3 regions of the Vibrio crassostreae genome follow, and region 1 is predicted to be linked to each of the others. Evidence: riboswitches for the same ligand, from Rfam matches in the RefSeq annotation. Region 1 holds a riboswitch; each other region holds the start of a gene.
The links. Region 1 has a riboswitch for thiamine pyrophosphate ahead of thiB (thiamine ABC transporter substrate binding subunit). Riboswitches for the same ligand answer to the same signal wherever they lie in the genome.
Positions count from the first base shown of each region.

Region 1 (5,433 bases):
TCGCGAGCAAATAGAGACTATATTTGGATTAGCATGGGTATATTTGTATCAGCTTGATCTAACAGCTAATAAAGAAATACTTTCGGGTAACTGGTGTAAGCGGAACAACCCGCTATAGTGAATGAACTACTGGAAGCATTCTGACGCAATAGCTAAAAGTCTCAATGTACAGGCTAGTCTTTTCCACTAGGAGGAAATTATGAAATATCTATTATTGGTGCTATCAGTAATGTTATTTGGTTGTGCGCAAACTCCGCCACCAACGTCAATGAACACAGCCGATTGGCAGAGCTTTGGCGAAGAAATGGCGCTAAAAGGAAAAACCAAGCAGACTGAAGCAAGCTTGGCTGAAGCCGCGTCTTCACCATCCATTGATGCAGACTTATATGCCGCTTATGGTCAAGGTTATGAAATGGGTAAAACTCAGTATTGTTCTCAAAACCCGAGAGCGCTAGGTCGCCGTGGTGAGACTTACCTTGGGATTTGTGACGATGTCGATAAATGGTTCCGTTTTAACTACGAACGTGGTGCTGAATCAAAGTATAGCGTTCAATAATTCGGTGATTGTTTAACGCAGCGAACAACAAAAAGCCAGCATGTGAATGCTGGCTTTTTTAATGACGTTAATTTAATAAATAAACGAATGGCTTAGTCTGGGTTAAGCTCAAGAAATTCTTCTACTTTTTTCACCATGTTCTTCGAACCGACAAAGAAAGGTACGCGTTGGTGTAGCTCTGTTGGTTTGATATCCATGATGCGTTGGGCACCATCGGATGCGATGCCACCCGCCTGCTCCATGATGAAGGCTATTGGGTTACATTCATACAATAAACGTAGCTTACCTTGAGGGTGGCTTTCTGTACTTGGGTACAGGTAGATGCCGCCTTTAAGCAGGTTACGGTGAAAATCAGATACAAGAGAACCAATGTAGCGAGAAGTGTAAGGGCGATTATCACTTGGTTCGCTTTCCTGACAGTATTTTATGTACTTCTTAACACCTGTAGGGAAACGAATGTAGTTACCTTCGTTGATTGAGTAAATTTTACCTTCGTCAGGGATCATCATATTTTCATGAGACAGACAGAAGGTACCCAATGATGGGTCGTAGGTGAAGCCATTTACGCCTGCACCAGTTGTGTATACAAGCATGGTTGAAGAACCATAAATTACGTAACCTGCGGCCACCTGCTTATGTCCAGGTTGTAGGAAGTCTTCTTGCGTTGGTGGAGTTCCAATCGGTGATACTCGACGGTAGATAGAGAAAATGGTACCAACCGATACATTCACATCGATGTTTGACGAACCATCAAGTGGATCCATCAGTACAACGTATTTTGCGTTTTTGTTGAGCTCTTTATTGAAGGCAACGGCTTCGTCTTCTTCTTCACTCGCGACGCCACAAACTTGATCTCGAGCTTCAAGTGCGGCTTTAAATTTGTCGTTAGCATACAGGTCTAGCTTTTGTTGCTCTTCACCTTGCACGTTGTCTGTACCAACAGCGCCAGTAATGTCGACAAGACCTGCTTTGTTAATTTCGCGGTTAACAATTTTTGCAGCAAGGCGAATTGATGACAAAAGGGATGATAGATCACCGCTTGCATGGGGGAAGTCATTTTGTTTTGCAACAATGAACTCACCAAGGGTGCGCATCTCAGACATGTTATTTCCTTAAACTTCTCTGAATATTAGGGGGGATTTGAGCACTATTGAATTTGCCTCTTGTACGGGCTTTATTCATCTAGACGCTTACCTAAATTCTAAAGGCTAGATCTTTTTAATGGTAATGAACTAAGCGACGCAGATCTCACTTACTATGTCGACTAAATTTGTTTTGCATTGTCACTCGCTTTTAATCGTCATTTAATGATAATGAGTGTTAGCTGTTTTAATTAGGCATCGTTTATTTAGCCAAGCGTTTGGAAGCAATTTATGCATATTCATATCTTAGGAATTTGTGGCACCTTCATGGGTGGTGCTGCGGTATTGGCTCGTCAATTAGGTCACAAGGTTACCGGTAGTGACGCGAATGTGTACCCACCAATGAGCACTTTGTTGGAATCTCAAGGGATTGAAATTATTGAAGGGTTCGACCCAAGCCAATTAGAACCAAGGCCGGATCTCGTGGTGATTGGCAATGCGATGAGTCGTGGCAACCCCTGTGTTGAGTATGTATTGGATAACAACTTTAGATACACCTCAGGCCCGCAATGGTTGCAAGAGTTCTTACTGCATGACCGTTGGGTATTGGCGGTATCGGGTACGCATGGCAAGACAACAACATCGAGCATGCTGGCTTGGGTCTTAGAGGACTGTGGCTATGCACCAGGCTTTTTAGTTGGTGGTGTGTTGGGTAACTTTGGTATTTCTGCTCGTCTTGGTGAAAGCATGTTCTTCGTGGTAGAAGCCGACGAGTACGACAGTGCTTTTTTTGATAAACGATCTAAGTTCGTCCATTACCACCCAAGAACCTTGGTGATGAATAACCTAGAGTTCGATCATGCGGACATCTTCGATGATCTTGAGGCAATTAAACGTCAGTTTCATCACTTAGTGCGCACTGTGCCAAGCAATGGCCGTATTTTCTCACCTAAGCAAGATACGGCTATTCAAGACGTTCTATCTCGTGGCTGTTGGAGTGAGACTGAATCGAGTGGTGAACTCGGTGATTGGGATGCGAAGAAGCTGGTTAAAGACGGCTCTAAATTTGAGGTTTACTTCCAAGGCGAATGCGTTGGAACTGTCGACTGGGATTTGGTTGGCGACCATAACGTCAATAATGCTTTGATGGCGATTGCAGCTGCGCGACATGTAGGGGTGACACCTGATTTAGCGTGTGAATCGTTGGCGAAGTTCATCAACACCAAACGTCGTCTAGAGTTTAAAGGCGAAGTGGCAGGCGTTTCTGTCTATGACGATTTTGCACATCACCCAACGGCAATTGAACTTACGCTGGGCGGCTTACGTAATAAGGTCGACACGAAGAAAATCATTGCCGTGCTAGAGCCTCGTTCTGCCACCATGAAACGTGGTGTGCATAAAGAAACCCTGGCTGATTCGTTGAAGCAAGCGGATTCTACCTACTTATTCCAACCGGAAAACATTGATTGGTTGGTACAAGATGTTGCGGACGCTTGTCACCAATCGGCACACGTGAGTGGTGACATGGATGCATTCGTTGCTAAAATTGTCTCAGAGGCACAAGCGGGCGACCAAATCTTGGTAATGAGTAATGGCGGTTTTGGTGGTATTCACCAAAAACTGTTGGATGGGTTGGCACTCAAAGGCTAATGGCGTTCACGACCTTATAATTTGAAGTAATTGAGAACATGACAAAACACGATAAAGCGATAACTCTTGCTTTCACTGGCGCATCCGGTGCGCCTTATGGCTTGCGTTTACTTGAATGCCTTTTGGCGGCCGATTATCAGGTCTACTTGCTGATTTCATCGGCAGCACGAGTGGTATTGGCGACCGAGCATGAACTCAAGCTACCTGCTGGGCCGGATGCGGCGAAACAAGCTTTGGTTAAACATCTTGGGTGTGACCCCGAAAAGCTGGTGGTGTGTGGCAAAGATGACTGGTTCTCGCCGGTTGCCTCTGGATCAGCAGCGCCGAAGCAGATGGTGGTGTGTCCATGTTCTGCAGGAAGCTTGGCTTCAATTGCACATGGCTTATCGGATAACTTGATTGAGCGAGCGGCAGATGTGGTCATGAAAGAGCGAGGCCAATTGTTGTTGGTGGTTCGTGAGACGCCATTTTCGACGCTTCATTTAGAGAACATGCACAAACTCTCAACCATGGGCGTGACGATCATGCCTGCGGCTCCGGGTTTTTATCACCAACCTAAGTCGATCGAAGATCTGGTCGATTTTATGGTGGCGCGTATTTTGGATCATCTTGGTATTGAGCAAGGTTTAGTGCCACGTTGGGGTTACGATCAACGTAATTGATCCAAACTTGATAGCTTATTGTTAAAATTCGAATTACAATTCTGAATACTCATCGGGGAGCAAACCATTCAGATAATGAATGCGAGCTGAGATCAAGCAAGTGCTTGGGACCCGTAAACCTGAACCAGATAATGCTGGCGTAGGAATTGAGTTAGGAACAACTTCTACCGTTCTCCTCCCTCAAACCTGTGCCGCTCAGACCATGGAGAGCGTCCAGTGAAATTCACATTAACAACCCTTGCTGTTACTACAGCCATCTCTTTTTCTGCCGTTGCTGCAGACAATACTCTAACTGTATATACCTATGATTCTTTTGCTGCGGATTGGGGCCCTCGTCCTGCCGTTGAAAAAGCATTTGAAGAAAAGTGTGGCTGTGATGTGAATTTTGTCGCGCTAGAAGATGGCGTGTCTATTCTTAACCGCTTGCGTCTTGAAGGTGGTAACAGCAAAGCAGACATCGTGTTAGGCCTAGATAACAATCTAATGGCTGAGGCGAAAGCGACGGGCTTATTGGCTGATCACAGTGTTGATACGTCATCAGTGACACTTCCTAACGGTTGGAACGACAGCACCTTTGTTCCTTATGATTTTGGTTACTTTGCCTTTGTATATAACACAGAGAAACTAGCAAACCCGCCTAAAAGCCTGAAAGAGTTGGTTGAGCAGCGTGATGATCTGAAGGTTATCTACCAAGATCCACGTACTTCAACACCAGGCCAAGGCATGATGTTATGGATGAAATCTGTTTACGGTGATGAAGCAACGGCAGCTTGGAAGAAGCTAGCTCAGAAAACCGTTACGGTAACCAAAGGTTGGTCTGAAGCTTACTCTATGTTCCTAGAGGGTGAGTCTGACTTGGTTTTATCTTACACAACGTCTCCGGCTTACCATATCATTGCAGAGAGCGATTCTAAGTACGCAGCAGCGAGCTTCGAAGAAGGGCATTACACTCAAGTTGAAGTGGCTGCTAAGGTTAAAGGCAGTAGCAACGAAAAGCTTGCTGATGAGTTTATGGCCTTTCTCCTAAGTGATGAGTTCCAATCGGCGATGCCTACAGGTAACTGGATGTACCCAGTAACGGGTGTCGAGCTACCAAAAGGTTTTGAGCAGTTAACTGTACCGCAGAAGGCGCTGAGCTTTAGCTCTGAAGAGATCGCCGAGAAGCGCAAGCCTTGGATTCGTGAATGGCAGAGTGCACTTACTTTCTAACGTACTTTTAAAAACTAGCTTTCTGTATTTAAAGGTTCATTCGACATCAATTGAGTGAGCCATTTACGGTAAAAATCAATCTATGATAAAGAAAACACCTAAGGTCGGGATCTGGGTTGCGATACTCATTACCGCCTTCGTGGTTTCAGCAGTTGGGGCATTGCTTAGCAATGCCCCTTCTCTTGATATCAGCCAAGTATGGTCAGATCCTTACTATTGGCATGTAACGAAATTCAGCTTTTATCAAGCGACATTCTCAACAGTGCTGAGTGTT
Region 1 is NZ_AP025476.1:3,090,773-3,096,205, reverse strand. Features, by position in the region: gene OC193_RS13875 (gamma-glutamylcyclotransferase family protein) at 1-118, shown strand, start outside; gene OC193_RS13870 (DUF2799 domain-containing protein) at 200-556, shown strand; gene fbp (class 1 fructose-bisphosphatase) at 649-1,659, opposite strand; gene mpl (UDP-N-acetylmuramate:L-alanyl-gamma-D-glutamyl-meso-diaminopimelate ligase) at 1,930-3,288, shown strand; gene OC193_RS13855 (flavin prenyltransferase UbiX) at 3,327-3,950, shown strand; TPP riboswitch at 3,994-4,113, shown strand; gene thiB (thiamine ABC transporter substrate binding subunit) at 4,167-5,159, shown strand; gene thiP (thiamine/thiamine pyrophosphate ABC transporter permease ThiP) at 5,242-5,433, shown strand, end outside.

Region 2 (5,433 bases), on a different replicon from region 1:
AGCTAACCATCACTGGTTCTCCCAAGGGATAGCTTTTTTAAGTAATTTATCTGTGATGAAATAGAGCGAGATAGACAGCACCGCCAAGATGAATAAGGCAGCAAACATCTCATCAATGATCATGCGTGCGTTGGCTTGCAGCATTAGGTAACCCAGCCCTTCACTTGAACCCACCCACTCACCGACAACCGCGCCAATTGGGGCAATCACCACAGCCACACGAATACCAGACGCCAGTGTTGGCAATGCAGCAGGCAGTTGGATATAACGCAACAATTGCCATTTCGATGCACCCATCGTCTTAGCAAGATCGAGATAGCCTGTCGGTGTATTACGCAAGCCGTCGTAACAACAGGTCGTCACAGGGAAGAAGATAATGATCGCCGCCATCACCACTTTTGACGCGATGCCATAGCCAAGCCACAGCATCAATACTGGAGCAATCGCAAACACGGGGATCGCTTGGCTAGCAATTAAGATAGGCAATAGCCAACGTTTCAATGGATCAAACATCAACATCTGCAAGGCGAAAAACAGCCCCATAGACAAACCTAGCAATAGCCCAAGTAAGATCTCTTGCGCAGTCACCCAAGTGTGTTTGAGCAACACATCGTAGCGTTCAATCAGCTTGAGGAAGACTTCTGCGGGAGCCGGCAGAATGAAGCTTGGCATCTCAAAGATAACCACCACCATTTGCCACAAACCAAGAATCACAGCACTGCTGATGACCAAACGCATAACAGGGTTCATTTGGCGAGGATATGTTGTGCTAGCCTGCGCGTTAGTTGAACGAGTCACAGCTTCGCTTCGCGTTAGATCATTCATAATCACGCTCCAACTGGTCTAAGATCGCCTGTTGCAACTCGGCACACTCACCATCGAGCACTCGTGGCGTTGACGTGTGAGGCACAGATAAAGAGTGAGCACTCGCCGGTGTGCCTTGCAACACATACAAGTTATCCGCCAAACGCACCGCTTCTTGTGGATCATGGGTGATCAGGACAACGGTTTTATCCCTTAACAGTTCACACGCTAAGGTCTGTAACTTGTGTCTCGTTACCGCATCCAGCGCAGAGAACGGCTCATCCATCAGCACCACTGGTTTGTCTTGCATTAAGGTGCGAGCCAAAGCAACACGTTGACGCATACCACCAGACAACTGATCCGGCATCGCATTCGCATAATCAGCCAAACCAACCGCAGCGAGCAACTCGAGTGCTTGATTGGTTTGCAGTGCTTTGTCAGAAGCTGGATTTTGAAAACGATGACTCAGGCAAACATTGTCGATGACCGATAGCCACGGCAGTAACAAATCTTGCTGCGCCATGTAAGCGATGCGATCCGTTAAAGGTAATTCATCAGACGTTGCCAATGTGCCCTGCCACTCCACCCTATCGTCCAGTAAGCCTGCCAGATAACGCAATACCGTGGTTTTTCCGCAGCCACTTCGACCCAACAATACCGTCCACTTACCTGCGTTTAAGCTAAGCGACAACCCAGACAAGGTCGCGTGCTCACTGTCGTTATAGCGTAAGGAGGCATTGCTGAGTTGAACACCAACCGTATTAACGGACATTGCCATGTCCAGCGAAGAAGTGATTGACAGGGCCATGACCTTGACCGACTTGCAACTCATCAGCATGAGCAATCGCGCGAGAAATGTATTGTTTTCCTAGGTCGACAGCCTCTGGAAGCGTGTTGCCTTGCGCTAAGAAAGAAGCAATGGCAGAAGAGAGCGTACAACCCGTGCCATGGGTGTTTTTGGTCGGAAAACGCTTCGCGCTAATCACAGCAGATGTGGTTGGTAGAATCAGTAAGTCGTTACTGTTTTCATCTTTCTCCAAGTGACCGCCTTTTAGCAGTATCGCTTTAGCACCTAAAGCGCGCAGGTCTTCAATCATATCCTGCATTTCAGCTTCGCTTTCAGGTACCGGTTTACCCGTAAGTGCTGCGCCTTCTGGCAAGTTCGGGGTAATGATATCTGCCAACGGAATCAGCTCTTGCTTTAGCGTAGTAATGGCAGCGTTTTCTAAAAGAAGGTCACCACTGGTTGCAACCATTACAGGATCAATCACTAAGTGCTTAGGCTGGTATTGCTTAATTTTGTCCGCAACGACTTTAATGATTTGCGAATCCGCCAACATACCGACTTTTACTGCCACGATATTCAAATCGGTAAATACTGCGTCTAGTTGGCTAGCGACATGCTCAAGTGGGATTGGAAAAATGGCTGACACGCCTTGTGTGTTCTGAGATGTAATAGCGGTAATCACCGAACAAGCGAAACTACCCGTTGCAGACATGGCTTTGATATCAGCTTGGATCCCTGCACCACCGCCGCTGTCAGATCCAGCGATCGTCAAAACAATCGGAGTATTCGTGCGAATCAAACCATCAGCAGAGTGCTGTAATGTTGAGGCTTTTGGAGTTAAGTCTTTTGAAATAGAACTGTGTGTCATTGTCGCTCCTACTATCTTACAAGACGTAGGAGAACGAACACTGATCGAAGGAGAAGTCGCATTAGGCTCATGAAAGCTTTCATGGGTGCAGACGTAGATCGAGTGCTTATAGTTCCCTACGCCAGTATTAACTGAATCAGGTTCAACGGGTCTCGATTAACGATCTCAGCAAACACCAAATAAGGTATATGCCCCCCGACTATTGATAGCGATAGTAACAGCACTCTCACAACTGAGATACTGATTTTATTCATTTATAAGATTCACGCATGAATAAAATTCAATTTAGCTTTCTTCACTCACTCTGAAACAAGTGCCTAAACAAGTGCTTAGACTAGCGATTAGACAAATGCTTAGCGCTGCTCTTGAGTTGGTTGTGACTGGATAAACAAGCACAGCACAATCAGGAACATACCTAACCATCCTGCCGATGGAATCAACTCTCCAACAATACACACGGCAAGTACCGCGGCAACAACTGGTTCAAGCAAGGTAATCAAGTTGGCACTGCTCGCGGTGACATGTCGCAGGCCAAAACTGAAGGCGATATAACCCATGCATTGAGGAATTAACGCCAAGTAACTCACGACCAATATATTGGTATTCGATGCGAACAGGTTATTCCCTGTAAACCAGAGCGTTGGCAACAACAGCATCGCACCGAGGCCAAAAATACTGCCCATCGCCGCTTGTGACTTAATCCCTTTATCGATCAGTGCCTTTGTCGCCCAAGAATAAATGGCATAGCACAGGCCTGCCACCAAACCTAATCCAATCCCCAAAAGCTTCAGGTCGTCGCCAGAGTCACTCTCCGATGATGATTCTGAAAATACCAACAACCCAATACCCACGACACCAATCGCAAAGCTAGTGAGCCAACGTTTGTTGATATTATTGTTTTTGCTAATCAGACACTCTAGCAGCGCAGAAAAGAAAGGTGCGGTAGCAATCGACACCACCGTGCCTATTGCGACACCCGATAATTTCATCGAAGAGTAGAAAGCCAAAGGATAGATCGCTAAAGCCAGTGCACTCGCCGCTAACAGCTTTTTGTTGAGCAAAAGCTTATCAAGTGAAGATAAAATCTTTCGATACGCCAAGCCCGCTTGCATTAGGCCGCCGACACCCATAGAGAAAGCACCAATCGCTAATGGGCTTAGATCAGGCGCAAAACTTGCGGCGGTGCCTGTCGTGCCCCATAAAATGGAAGCAAACAAGATGGATAAAGTGCCCGTTTGGAATTCGTTGACGCGATTGATGGCAAGATTCATTTCTATTACCCAATTTTCAGTTGTGAAATAGATAATAATGAAGATTGATAAAAGTTAGTTTGCCGAAAGGACGCTATTGTTGTTTCTAAAGACTGTCTTTCATTGAGCCTAAAAACGCCCTTGGAGACATCCCAAAGTGCTGAGAGAAGCGGCGACTGAAAGCAGAAACATCACTATATCCCACATTTTCAGCGATCAATTGAACAGGTAAATCTGTGTGGGTTAACAAGGCTTGAGCTTTCTCCATACGATATCGAGTGATGTATTTAAGCGCACTGATACCCAGGCATTCTTTGAAGCGTTTTTTAAATTGAGTGGGACTCAAACAGGCCGTTTCTGCAAGTTGTGATATGGATAACGGTTGTGTGTAATTATCCGCTATCAGCCTTTGTACCGCACGAATTCGAGGGTCGATGCTCTTGCTTACTTCTTGTTGTTCTAAAAGCAGTGAAAACACATCCAAGATAGACGATTCAATGCCACTGTCTACTTGATATTCCAGCTGCTTCTCAACGAACAGTAAGAAGCTCATCAAAGGTGGTGTTATCGTGAAAACCGAGAGCTCATGCTCTAACAAGTGCTGCGGTAACTCTGCCATATCTGCGACAATAAACCGTGCTGCTTCATCCGCCTTAAAGGCATGCGCTGTGGTTACCGGAATCACCACGCATTCACCTACGGCCACTTTGCCGACATATCCAACCATCTCAAGGTTGATACTCCCTTGGATCGGCAATACCAGTTGATGATGGTCATCATGAGCATGGGTATTAAATTGCTTGGTGTAAGATCGAATGCTTAAGCTAGATTTCATGAGCAACGCCGGAGTACATTTCGCTAGGTTAAAGTAAGAGACACAACGTTACATTATCACTTCCCTAGAGTCACACTCAATACTCATCAAATTCATGCGAGCTAGGTGACATGATCAAAAACGGCCTCTAAATAAGAGACCGTTTTTATTAAAAATCGTCATTCACATCAAGCTTAGAATGACACTTGGCTATCTTGACCAACCGTTACTTGCACGCCGTTTTGAACATCATAGATTTCAAAACCATCAGCAACCGGATCAGCATTATCTTCACCACTGTCATGTTGCGCAGTACAGGTATAACCCAATGAGTAAGTACCTGGGTCAATGAAGCCCAGTGAGAACTCATAGTTCGTCTGTGCTTCATTCATTGTCACTGACGCTGAAGTTACCGGTTTCACTTCATCACTGCCGCCAATTGGAGCCATGTCAGCTTGTTCAACATTACCTTCATACAAGTAGATCGACTGAACAAATGTATTATCACCACCGTTACAAGTGTCATAAGTAGAAAGAGCAACAGTGCCTTCAATATTTCCCGTCTCAACCGTATTGATAAGGCTTACAGACGTTCTTTGAATAGTGTAATCAGGGTAAGTCGAACTGTTCTTTAGGCCGCGTCGAAGATCGAACTCGACAACAAAGTCGTTACTCTGTTCGTTCACATTAAATGAGTTATTAAAGTAAAGTACGCCAGCTTTATCTTCTTTTCCCACACCTTGCGGACACGCGCCTTCACCTTTCACCGTTAACTCACGGGTCGTATCATCGTTTTCTATCACGTAAGATGGATCTGTTGGATGATCGCCATCATTGGCAAACACACACAACTTATAGCTGCCTACCGGAATGACCTCATTTTCAATCAAAGGAAGTGCATCGCTGCCTT
Region 2 is NZ_AP025477.1:1,056,441-1,061,873, forward strand. Features, by position in the region: gene OC193_RS20530 (ABC transporter permease) at 10-825, opposite strand; gene OC193_RS20535 (ABC transporter ATP-binding protein) at 818-1,576, opposite strand; gene thiD (bifunctional hydroxymethylpyrimidine kinase/phosphomethylpyrimidine kinase) at 1,566-2,459, opposite strand; TPP riboswitch at 2,556-2,667, opposite strand; gene OC193_RS20545 (DMT family transporter) at 2,813-3,730, opposite strand; gene OC193_RS20550 (helix-turn-helix domain-containing protein) at 3,816-4,544, opposite strand; gene OC193_RS20555 (DUF4382 domain-containing protein) at 4,718-5,433, opposite strand, start outside.
Region 2: it holds a riboswitch for thiamine pyrophosphate, as region 1 does, so the genes downstream of both, thiD (bifunctional hydroxymethylpyrimidine kinase/phosphomethylpyrimidine kinase) here and thiB (thiamine ABC transporter substrate binding subunit) in region 1, are expected to answer to the same signal.

Region 3 (5,433 bases), 320 kb from region 1:
AGGTTACCTATAGTACCGACCACTGGACCAATGATGCCGCTATCACTACAACGCGTTGTTTGTGGGTGGTGCTCAAACGGGAAAAGGCAGTGATAGCACCCTTTCTGGTTCTGATAATCAAAGACAATAAATTGACCTTTCCATCCGATTGCAGAACCCGAAATCAAAGGTGTATTAGCTTTGAAGCAAGCTCGGTTAACCTGCTGGCGTGACGCGAAATTATCAGTACAATCCAACACGAGATCAGCCAACATGACTTCTAATTCAAGTTGGCTTTCACTCATTCGTTGATTGATGGTTCTTACTTGGCTGCGGTCATTGAGTTCATTCAGTTGTTGTTTAAGTGCTTCGACCTTAGGTGAACCTAATTGGCTCTCCTTGAACGCTACCTGTCTCTGTAGGTTGGACGAATCAACACAATCATCATCGACCAACACAATTCTTCCCACACCAGAAGCTACAAGATAAAGAACAGCGGCATTACCCAAACCGCCGCAACCAATCACCAAAACATGGCTGTTTAACAGGTTTCGTTGCCCTTGCTCACCAACCTCAGGTAATGCAATTTGTCGTTGGTAACGAATGAACTCAAAGTCACTCAACATAGCTAGGCTCCCTCATAACCTCTTTACTCGTCATTAAAGACCTAGGAGCCATCAGATCATCGAAGAACTCGATCACTTCTTGTAGTTCTTTCGCTAATGTAATCGCACGTACAACCGCTAAGCTCGATACACCACAATCCCAAACCTGCGCAGCTGTCGATTGGTCAATACCACCAATAGCAACCGTCGGATAACCAGTAAGTTCTTCTGTGTATGGGATGGTATCAATTAGCTGTTGGTACAGAGATAAACGCACCAAACCTTGAGGCTTCGATGGCATCTGTTTCGTTGTGGTCGGAAATATATGGCCTAGTGCAATGTAGCTTGGATTGATTTGGACGATGCGCAGCAACTCATAATAACCATGAGTCGATAGACCGATCTTAATACCCGCTTGGCTCAGTTGGGAAAGGTTTGATTCTTCAATATCCTCTTGCCCAAGGTGCACACCAAAAGCACCGTGCTTAAGTGCAAGCTGCCAGTAATCATTAATAAAAACCTGAGCGTTATGTTCTCGACCAAGTTCGATCGATCGTGCGACTTGTTGCTCTAAGTCGGCTTGTTGAGGGTTCTTAATACGCAGTTGGACAGTGTTAGTCCCAAGTTTAAGCAACCTTTCTATCCACTCAACGTCATCAACAACCGGGTATAAGCCGAGGCTATTCTTTGTTAACTCAGGGAAAGAAAGTGATGTCCCTTGGTTGGCCCAACCAACGCTGATATTCAGTCGCTCGTCTTCAAGGATAGGGATAGGAAAATCTCGATAATGTGCAGGCCATGTTCCACGTGAAACATTCGATGCAGCGCGAGCTAAAACCAGCGCGTCTTCCAATGGAAATTCCAACGCCAATAAAGTAAGTAACCAAGCAAAGTGGCCACGACTATCTAATTCTTGATGAGCTGTAGTGTCACTCTTGATAACGCGATTAGCATCTAAGTGTGACCAGATATCCAGTACAGCTGAATCATCGGAGACTCCGATATAGACTGTGTTCGAAGCTTGAGTCAAAGCAGCACAAACATCGGTTAACGCGACTGAATTACTGTAATCAACAACATGCTTCAGTTGCGCTAACTGACACTCCGCCAATGAATCAACATCATGAGCAAAGCCAATAGATAGTGCCTGTTGAGCATCAACGATAGAGAAGTATCGAGTTGGGCTTACACCCAACTCAACTGCATCAGTTGCTAAACCTTGTCGTTTAGCAACCAATAGACAGTTTTGAACCTCCCCCGTTAACTCGATGTATTGAGATGGGATGAGAATCTTCACTGTCATTATTCCTCTAATTGAGCTTCTTTTGCGCCTACAGCAGGGTGATAAAGTTCAGAGCCAGTATCACGGAACTCTTGTGATTTTTGACGCATTCCCTCCAACGGGTTATCTAGCATCTTAATCTCTATAGCCTGATCTGCGGCTACTTGTTCTGTGTCTTTCGCATACTCTCGAACTTCTTGAGAAATCTTCATCGAGCAGAACTTAGGTCCACACATAGAGCAGAAGTGAGCAACCTTGCCCGACTCTTGTGGCAGGGTTTCATCGTGGAAAGAACGTGCTGTTTCTGGGTCTAAAGCTAGATTAAATTGGTCTTCCCAGCGGAATTCAAAACGAGCTTTAGATAATGCATTATCTCGGATTTGTGCGCCCGGGTGCCCTTTTGCCAAGTCTGCAGCATGTGCTGCCAGCTTGTAAGTAATCAAGCCAGTCTTAACATCTTCTTTATTGGGTAAGCCCAAATGCTCTTTAGGCGTTACATAACAAAGCATCGCACAACCGTACCAACCAATCATCGCCGCGCCAATTCCAGAGGTAATGTGGTCATAACCCGGTGCGATATCTGTAGTCAGCGGGCCTAATGTATAGAAAGGCGCTTCATGGCAGTGCTCCAACTGCTCGTCCATGTTCTCTTTGATAAGATGCATAGGTACATGTCCAGGGCCTTCAATGATCACCTGAACGTCGTATTCCCAAGCTACTTTGGTTAACTCACCTAGAGTACGTAACTCCGAGAATTGAGCCTCATCGTTGGCATCTGCAATAGAGCCTGGACGTAGGCCGTCACCCAGTGACAGAGCGACATCATACTTCGCACAGATCTCACAGATCTCGCGGAAGTGTGTGTATAAGAAGCTTTCTTGATGATGTGCAAGACACCATTTCGCGATAATAGATCCACCACGAGAGACAATACCAGTCACACGTTTAGCCGTCATAGGTACGTAACGAAGCAGTAAACCTGCATGGATAGTGAAGTAATCAACGCCCTGCTCTGCTTGTTCAATCAAGGTATCGCGCATCACTTCCCAGTTAAGGTCTTCGGCTACGCCATTCACTTTCTCAAGCGCCTGATACATAGGAACCGTACCAATTGGCACTGGGCTGTTACGCAGGATCCATTCGCGAGTCTCGTGGATATTACGGCCAGTAGAGAGGTCCATTACGGTATCGCCGCCCCAGCGGGTTGACCATACTAACTTCTCAACTTCTTCTTCAATTGAAGAGCTTACTGAAGAGTTACCGATATTGGCGTTCACTTTCACTAAGAAGTTTCGACCAATAATCATCGGTTCTGATTCTGGGTGGTTGATGTTTGAAGGGATAATAGCTCGACCTTCAGCAACCTCTTTACGCACGAACTCAGGAGTGATTTCTTTCGGCAGGTTTGCACCAAAGTTATGGCCAGGGTGTTGATGGTTAAGCTGCTCATCAGCGAACTTCTGACGTCCCATGTTCTCACGTATGGCAATGTACTCCATTTCAGGTGTGATAATACCCTGACGAGCATAGTGCAGCTGAGTAACACATTGGTCGCCAGTAGCGCGACGAATTCGAGGCAGGTTTCCGTAACGAAGGTCGTCTAGGGTTTCATCTTCTAAACGTTCTTTGGTGTAAACAGAGCTTACATCATCAAGCAATTCCGTATCACCACGCTCTTCAATCCATTGCTCTCGCAACTTAGGAAGGCCGCTATAAAGGTCTATTTCATGCGTAGGATCGGTATAAACACCGGAGGTGTCGTAGACATGAATAGGCTCATTAGGTTCGAATACAGGCTCTTTTTTGGTACCACCAACAAGGCTATCTGCGAGTGAAATTTCTCGTACAGGAACTTGAATATCCTCTCGAGAACCTTGTATGTAAGCTTTTTTTGAATTTGGATAAGGTTGTACGGATAAAGAATCGATGAAATTCTTCGCTTCCAGTCTTGCTTGTTTACGACTCGACATAGCATTTTTCCTTGGCTTTTAGCCATTATTTATAGGGATAAAAATGCTTGACGGATTAGATGCTACAAGAGGGATCACGGTAAGAAATACAGTTGTGATCTGGAGATAGATCTCTAGAAGGATTCTAGTTAGATATCTACTCTTGTTCCCTTCGCAGGTACTAGCCTGATCAGGTTCAACGGATCCCGAGTTAACGGTCTCAGCCATATGGCACTCCGACAAGTTCGATCGAGTATATAAAAACGGCTTGGATAAACCAAGCCGAGTTGTTAACAAATCGTAAGAAAGTTTTAAGACTTTATCAAAAGTTGGAAGCCGATCCATGCAGCTGAGATACTGAGAACCACGTTGAGCAGCACATTGAGCCCCATCTTAAAGAAAGCGCCCTGCTGCATAAGAAGCACGTTATCCATCGAAAATGTAGAGAACGTAGTCAATGCTCCAAGGAAACCGAGGCCAATGATCTGTCTCCATGGCTCCGTCGCAATCATCTCATTCTCGAATGCGGCAATGAGCAAGCCCATAATCAAAGAGCCGATCACGTTAACGGTTAGCGTACCATAAGGAAAACCACGCCCGAGCATCACCACACATAACTCTGAAATCAAATAGCGCGAACAAGCACCGAATGCGCCACCAATGGCAATAAAACCTAAAATAGATAACTGACCCATGAATCCTCCCAAATAACAGTCCCTATATTCTAGCTTTACCGCCGATAAAAGCGAGGGTAGAAACTTAGAATGCATGCGCAAAAATTAAACGTTACAGGTGTCACTTAACTTCAATATATCCCATTAGTCCCGTTTTCATGTGCTCAATGACATGACAGTGGTACATCCAACGTCCTGGGTTGTCTGCAACAAATGCAGCTTTAGCACGGCCGTTTTTTCCAAGTAACACAGTATCGGTATGGAAGGGCTCTTCTATTTTTTTACCATCAAGTTCCAATACAGTGAATGTATGACCATGAATATGAATTGGGTGATGGTACTGAGTGACGTTCTTGAGGTCGAATATATAAGTTTTACCTAACTCCAAAGTCGCCAACGGGTCTGGAACACTGTCTTTACTCATTCCCTCCCACGCACGTTTATTCGTAAGCCAAAACTTAGGCATCGACTTCCCATCTTTAGATACCGGTGATACCGCCCCTTCCCACTCAAACACAAAATCGATTTCTTCTGCATTAGCGAGATTTAAGTTAGGCACAGGATTGAGGGGCAATAAAGGAAGTGTTTGGCCTTCGATTAACGTTGAATCAACAGCCTCAAACTCACACAAGGAAAAAGGAAAACGCCCTTTCATTTGAAGGACACTCACTCGCTCCCCCGCCTTGGGAGCAATCAGCCCGAGATCGACACGCATACCTGGGCCAATCTTGTGTTGAGTCAGCTTATAAGGTGTCTTTACAGGGTTACCATCAATAGCAATGACCCATGCTTCAGCCCCCTCAATGGCTATAGGATAGGTAATCGTGTTATCAACATTAGCGATACGCAGCCGAGTCGTTGCATGCTGCTTCAATTTATAGATAGGTTCATGTACTCCATTAACGCTACTCCACTCTCCTGGCGTGCCCATACGAGCGCTGAGG
Region 3 is NZ_AP025476.1:3,409,642-3,415,074, forward strand. Features, by position in the region: gene OC193_RS15395 (HesA/MoeB/ThiF family protein) at 1-605, opposite strand, end outside; gene OC193_RS15400 (thiamine phosphate synthase) at 595-1,887, opposite strand; gene thiC (phosphomethylpyrimidine synthase ThiC) at 1,887-3,836, opposite strand; TPP riboswitch at 3,966-4,064, opposite strand; gene crcB (fluoride efflux transporter CrcB) at 4,127-4,510, opposite strand; gene OC193_RS15415 (multicopper oxidase family protein) at 4,611-5,433, opposite strand, start outside.
Region 3: it holds a riboswitch for thiamine pyrophosphate, as region 1 does, so the genes downstream of both, thiC (phosphomethylpyrimidine synthase ThiC) here and thiB (thiamine ABC transporter substrate binding subunit) in region 1, are expected to answer to the same signal.